Regions from separate parts of the Citrobacter braakii genome, predicted to be linked through region 1. Evidence: riboswitches for the same ligand, from Rfam matches in the RefSeq annotation. Region 1 holds a riboswitch; each other region holds the start of a gene.
The links. A riboswitch is a leader RNA that binds a small molecule or an ion and turns the genes downstream of it on or off. The one in region 1 is predicted to bind cobalamin.
Positions count from the first base shown of each region.

Region 1 (2,274 bases):
TCGCACAGGATTTTGCGCAGGCCACCAGTCTGGCCGTTGTGGTTGTCAATATTCACGGTGATGAAATTTCTGAGCTTTTTAATTTCACCCCTTTTTGCCAGTTGATGCGTCAGCATCCTCAGCACAGTACCCGTTGTCGTATGAGCGATCGCTGTGGAGGGCTGGAAGCCTCTAAATCCGATCAACCCTGCATCTATCGCTGTCACGCCGGACTTACCGATTTCTCAATTCCGCTGGTCATTGCGGGGCACCTGGTAGGGTTTGTACTTTGTGGCCAGGTACGCTTAAGTAACGATGTTGGTTTGGTTGATATTCTGAATGTAGATGACCGCTGGCAAGCCGATCCCGAACTGGTCAACGAGTTTCGTAATGTACCGGAAATGGACTATTCGCGAGTCATCGCCTCAGCGGATCTGCTGAAGCTCATCGTAGAAAATTGCCTTAAGAAACAACTTAATTTTGTGGTTATCAAAGATAACCCGCAGCAGTCAGAGCCAGTACGCGCTAACCGCAGCACCAATCCTCATGACAGCAAAATGAAAAAAGCACTGCGCTATATTGATGCGCATTTATCAGACGAATTGCGTCTGGAGGATGTCGCCTCTCATGTTTACCTTAGCCCTTACTATTTCAGCAAATTGTTCAAAAAATATCATGGTATCGGTTTTAACGCATGGGTAAACCAGCAGCGAATGGCCAGTGCAAAAGAGCTGCTTTGCCACAGTGACTGGAGCATAGCCAGCATTGCGCGTAATTTAGGATTTTCGCAAACCAGTTATTTTTGCAAAGTTTTTCGTCAAACGTATCAGGTCACGCCGCAGGCATTTCGCCAGCAAATAAATGTCATTTCACGTGGCGAATCCGCTTAAATGGCAATATTTTGCTATTGCCGATTTTTGATATAGGGCGCTATGCCAGTCATTATAAAATGAAAAGTAGCGACAGCAGTCAATAAATTGTCATAGCGCAACAAAATAATAGTATTAGAGGGATAAACTGCACCAGTTTTTATTTTTGTGATGAGATACAGTGTCTCTGTGAATGACTTTCTTTATTCTTTGTTGGCACTTTCATTCAGAATGCGAGCATATGAATAAGTGGGTTTATGCCAGGTAATTGGTTGAATGAACCCGGCAAGATATTAAATTGAATTATTGTCATGAGGTCGTGAATTTACCTCATAACAGAGAGCTTAATTAATCAGGCTCTTGAACTGACAGGTTTGCCACATTTGTGGTAGGGAAGGGGGTGAGAATCCCCCGCAGCCCCCGCTGCTGTGATGCTGACGACCCCGTATTGACCACTGATCGCAAGATTGGGAAGGACGGGTGAGGATGACGCTAAGCCAGAAGACCTGCCTGTCAGTGACTACCAACAACTTCGGTGGGAAGTGGGTGGTTCAGATGCATACAGTCGAGAGACTGGGTATCTTTACACCCCTACCACCCTGAACAGGATCAGGGTATGGCGGCCAATTTTCACGCTTTTGTTCTTGCAGGTACCGGAAGCGGCTGTGGTAAAACCACGGTGACGCTGGGCTTGTTGAGCTTGTTGAAAAAACGCGGTTTACGCGTCCAGCCTTGCAAAGTAGGCCCCGATTACCTTGATACCGGCTGGCATACCTCGGTATGCGGCACTGCTTCCCGCAATCTTGATAGCTTCATGCTTCCCGTCCCCACCCTGAATGCTTTATTTCGCGAGCACATGCAACATGCGGATATCGCCGTTATTGAAGGCGTTATGGGGTTGTATGATGGATACGGCACCGACCCAAACTACTGCAGCACCGCCGCGATGGCCAAACAGTTAGACTGTCCGATTATCCTACTGGTTGATGGCAAAGCCGTTTCCACCTCGATCGCCGCGACGGTAATGGGGTTTCAGCATTTTGATCCAACCCTGAATATTGCCGGCGTTATTGTTAACCGGGTTAACAGCGAAACGCATTACCAGCTCCTGAAAGTGGCGATTGAGCGTTACTGCGCTGTACCCGTCTTAGGCTACGTTCCCCGTATGGAAGGCGTTGCGCTTCCTGAGCGTCATCTGGGTTTGGTTACCGCGCGTGAGTCGGTTATCAACCAGAAGCCGTGGCAGGCGTTTGCCGCGACGCTGGAGCAAACCCTTGATATCGACGCGCTGCTGAGATTAAGCCAGTTAGACACGCTTCCTGCGGGTGAATGGCCAGCGCTGCCCGCCGCAGACGCCGGAGCAGGGCTAACGCTTGCCATCGCCGATGACGAAGCGTTCAATTTCTACTACCCGGACAACATTGCG
Region 1 is NZ_CP045771.1:2,872,657-2,874,930, forward strand. It holds gene pocR (transcriptional regulator PocR) at 1-869, shown strand, start outside; cobalamin riboswitch at 1,202-1,376, shown strand; gene GFC06_RS13270 (cobyrinate a,c-diamide synthase) at 1,465-2,274, shown strand, end outside.

Region 2 (2,274 bases), 1.2 Mb from region 1:
TACTGCTCAATATTGTTTTTAAAGTGGTCTTATTGTTATTATCATTTTCCGTTCTAAATTTGAGTTATGCTGCCATGATCCCATTTAGGTTTAGTGAGATGACTCCCGCCGATATTCCTGCTGTTCAGTCGTTTCTTGTTGAGCATCTTAATTTATTCTTCAATGCCGGTAGAGCCATGCCTTCTGCCGAAGAAGATCTCTTTGATCTCGAACAACAGTATATCTTGCAGGAAAGGAATTCATTACTTTGCGCGTGGAGTGAAAACCAGGAATTAATCGCTACACTGGCGGTATGTCAATATGATGATCGTATTACTGAACTACGTGGTCGCTATAACTTGTCTGAAACGGCGGAAATTTGTCGTTGCTACGTGGATGAGCGCTACCGCAGACAGGGGATCGGAAGTCAGTTGTTTGCTTTAGCTGAGGTATTCTGTCAGAAACATCAATATAAGACTTTGTATCTCCACACACATCATTTTTTACCCGGAGGGTATTATTTCTGGTTGCGTAACAATTTTAATGTGATTATGGATATGCAGGATGAGTGGCAATTGGTACATATGGAGAGTACACAAAAAAGTGTCAAGCGCTGATATGCGGAACTTTTGATGGTGATCAATATGTTTCATACACAGAAATTTCAGCATGCGTGTAATTTGATCAATATCAACCAATTCTCATTTAGCTTCCTGTTGCTATTTTCATTTACAACATCGCAGTAACCAACAAAATCATAACTCACTGTATTAAATGGGTATTTTTCCCCACACCACTGCCTTTCATCTCTTGCCCTCTATGGTTGACCTTGTTAACAATTGCCGCTAGAGTCGCTTTCGACAGCATTTCATTACATTTTTGTATATGAATAGGAATATGGTGAGAATTATTCAATTCAATTCCATAACTGCCCCCGCAACTGTAGGCGGATGCAGAATATCCCTGTGTGGCTCATAAACCACAGGTCACTGTAAAGTTCATCTTTATGGGAAGGCCGATATTCTGATTACCGTGAGTCAGGAGACCTGCTGTCAAAGGTATATGCCATTGAGTGGACGGGATGGTCCATGGGATGAATTATTTGACGCAAGCGGTAGTGTATTTATGAATAAGATTTTGGCTGAGTAAAGCTTATTTGCATTTTTTGCATATCTTCATTCTTAAATTTCACGATTCAATGTCATCTATCTTCATGTCTCCTCCCGATATATGGAATGAAATAAGCCATGACCAGACCTTAAGATTCTGGCATCAACGGGACGATGATAATGCACGCTAATTCTACCTTTTACTTCTCTAAAAAAACGCTTCTGGCTATTTTTGGCACGACTGCTCTCCTGCTTACTTCCGGTTTTTCCGAGGCAGCAAAAACCGAATATCCTCTGACGATTAAAAACTGTGGCCGCGATATTACCTTCAATCAGGCACCAACGCGCGTGGCGACGGTGGGTCAGAACAGTACCGAGATTCTCTATTCACTGGGGCTGGCCGATCGCGTCGTGGGTACTTCGCTGTGGTTTGGCCCGGTACTGGAGGCTTATAAAACAGCAAACGAAAAAGTCGCCGTTATCGCGCAAAATATTCCAAGTTTTGAAGGGATCGTGGCGAAAAAACCGGATCTGATCGCCAGTCAGTTTGAGTGGCAAATCGGCCCTGCTGGCACGGTTGCCTCTTACGAACAGTTTAGTGAACTAAAAATTCCCGTTTACACCGCGCCAGCTGACTGTGCGAAAGATAACGAAGATGGTGGTGATGGTGTCCGTAAGGGCATGTTTGATATTGCCATGGTGTATCAGGAAGTCGCCGATCTGGCGAAAATCTTCGATGTTCAGGATAAAGGCGAGGCGCTGATTGCCAGCCTTAAAGCACGTGAAGCCGCAGCGAAAAACAAAATTACCGGAATGGATGAGAATGTTTCCGCCGTGTTCTGGTTCTCAAGCGCCGACCTCCAGCTTGACCCTTACGTTGCCGGGAAGTTTGGTCCGGCGGCATGGATCGCCCAAACGCTGGGAGTGAAGAATGTGATTGATTCTGCTGAAGAGTGGCCAACGGTGGGTTGGGAAACCATCGCAAAAGCGAATCCTTCACTCATTGTGCTCGGTGAGATGAGCCGTCGCCGTTTCCCGGCGGATGACTGGAAGGTCAAGATGGAATACCTCAAGTCCGATCCTGTCGCCAAACTGGTTCCTGCCGTCAAGGAAAACCATCTACCGGTCATTGACGTACAGACCATGAATGCCGGGATCAGAACTATTGATGGTGTGGAAAAACTGG
Region 2 is NZ_CP045771.1:4,082,505-4,084,778, forward strand. It holds gene GFC06_RS19330 (GNAT family N-acetyltransferase) at 75-596, shown strand; cobalamin riboswitch at 824-1,047, shown strand; gene GFC06_RS19335 (ABC transporter substrate-binding protein) at 1,269-2,274, shown strand, end outside.
Region 2: linked by a shared signal. The riboswitch ahead of GFC06_RS19335 (ABC transporter substrate-binding protein) and the one ahead of GFC06_RS13270 (cobyrinate a,c-diamide synthase) in region 1 are both predicted to bind cobalamin.

Region 3 (2,274 bases), 2.2 Mb from region 1:
AATAACCATGCAACTGTCCGAGATTAGGCGCTTTGTAAGATGTACCGTAGGACGCAATAAAGCGATAGCCTTCAATAAACTCCCATCCGGCGCTGGTCTGCCATGTGCCATGACGGCCAAACTCGGAGTTATCATCACTGCGCGCCGCACCTTCAAAGGTAAAGTCGCCCAGTTGCTGCAACCCGGTCAGGTAGAGACCCGTATTACGCTGATCGTAACCGTCCGTGACATACCCGGTGCCAGGCGTCGTGGTTTGCTTTTGCCAGTCAACACCTGCGCCTACGTTACCGTGACCAAGCACCATACTGTTGGACCACTGAACATTATATTGCTTCATATCATCCAGTGTGGCCGAGGAGTCATAGCGGCCATAATCCGGATCATAGTTGTAATCTTTACTATGGCTATAGCTGGAAACCAGTTGCGACTGGATAAGCTCGCCATTAAAGCGCAGCCCGGCATCCCAGCTTTGGCTATAGAGCTGACGGGTATCCACTAACGGCGTCCCAGGATAATAATACGCGTCATAATCTGTTCGGTTATCATAGCCGTAGCCGCGAACAAACCCGCTCCATGTATCGGAAAAGTTATGTTCCAGCGCGCCATACAGCGTCTTACTTAAGAAACCGTCTTTGTCGGGCTGAGCCTGAGAGCCAGTGCTACCGTATGCGACAACATCAAAACCTTTGGTATAGGCATAATCGCCCATTAATGTGACGCGCGTATTTTCGCCAAGCTGTTGTTGGGTTGAGACATCATAATTCTGATACCCATTGCTCCCCACACCGGCAGTGAGTTCCGTCCCCGGCTTTTCACGCGTGGTAATGATATTCACCACACCGCCAATCGCATCAGAACCATAAACCGCCGAACGCGGCCCACGAATGTATTCGATACGTTGCACTAACGAGACTGGGAACTGGCTAAGATCGGCTGCGCCGCTAACCCCTGCCAGGTTCAGACGCACGCCGTCAATCAACACCAGCACATGGCTGGCATTGGTGCCGCGGATAGAAATAGACGAATTTTGTCCCATACCACCGTATTGGGCGATATCCACGCCCGGCAGGCGGCGAAGCACATCATTGACGGAAGTGGATTGCCAGCGATCGATATCCTGACGCGTAACAACGGTGATAGGGGCAAGTACAGCGCTACGAGGCTGCTGAAAACGGTTGGCAGTGACGACGAGAGTATCTGGGCTAGTGTCCTGCGCCCAACCCGAAAATGCTGTGACGGACAGCGCCGTGCACAGCAACGATTTTTTAATCATTGTAAAGCATCCACAATATAAGAAGGATGCCGCAGGTCCCACCGATAGTACGCGATGATGAAAACCAGATGCGACGTTAGCCGGCAGGTCTTCGGGCTTGGAGGCAACTTAAAGAGATGATGACTTCCCACGGCAAGCCGCAGTGTCTGCACCAGGTGCGCTCATCTCCTACCTTCCTTACCGCTGCGCGTCAGCTCCAGATTCACACTGGATTCCCTTTTAACTCACTGGACCGGAAAACGGATGCTACAGTTTGTTACAACCTGGTGTCCAGACCGCGCATCACAATATCGGAAATCATCAATGACTGGACATCTGTTGAGCAATCCCTACAATCCCCGCGTACTTTTATTTTTCAGGACGCATCATGACCCCCGAACACCTTCCGACAGAACAGTACGACGCCCAGTTAGCTGAAAAAGTAGTGCGTCTGCAGAGCTTAATGACGCCATTTTATGCACAGGCTCCGGAAGTGTTTCGCTCGCCGGTCAGCCACTACCGTATGCGCGCGGAATTTCGTCTGTGGCATGACGGGGATGATCTGTACCACATCATGTTCGACAGCCAGACCAAAAGCCGTATCCGCGTCGACAGTTTCCCGGCGGCCAGCGAGCTTATCAACACGCTGATGACGGCAATGATCGACGGCGTTCGCAACAACCACGTCCTGCGCCACAAACTGTTCCAGATTGATTACCTCACTACCCTGAGCGATCAGGCGGTGGTATCGATGCTGTACCATAAAAAGCTGGATGATGAATGGCGTCAGGAAGCTGAAGCGCTGCGGGATGCGTTACGGGCGCAAAACCTGAACGTGCATCTGATTGGCCGGGCAACCAAAACCAAAATCGAGCTGGACCAGGATTACATTGACGAACGCTTGCCGGTTGCGGGTAAAGAGATTATCTACCGCCAGGTTGAGAACAGCTTCACCCAGCCGAATGCCGCCATGAATATTCAGATGCTGGAATGGGCGATTGATGTCACCAGGGGATCAAAAG
Region 3 is NZ_CP045771.1:718,787-721,060, forward strand. It holds gene btuB (TonB-dependent vitamin B12 receptor BtuB) at 1-1,273, opposite strand, end outside; cobalamin riboswitch at 1,339-1,525, opposite strand; gene trmA (tRNA (uridine(54)-C5)-methyltransferase TrmA) at 1,641-2,274, shown strand, end outside.
Region 3: linked by a shared signal. The riboswitch ahead of btuB (TonB-dependent vitamin B12 receptor BtuB) and the one ahead of GFC06_RS13270 (cobyrinate a,c-diamide synthase) in region 1 are both predicted to bind cobalamin.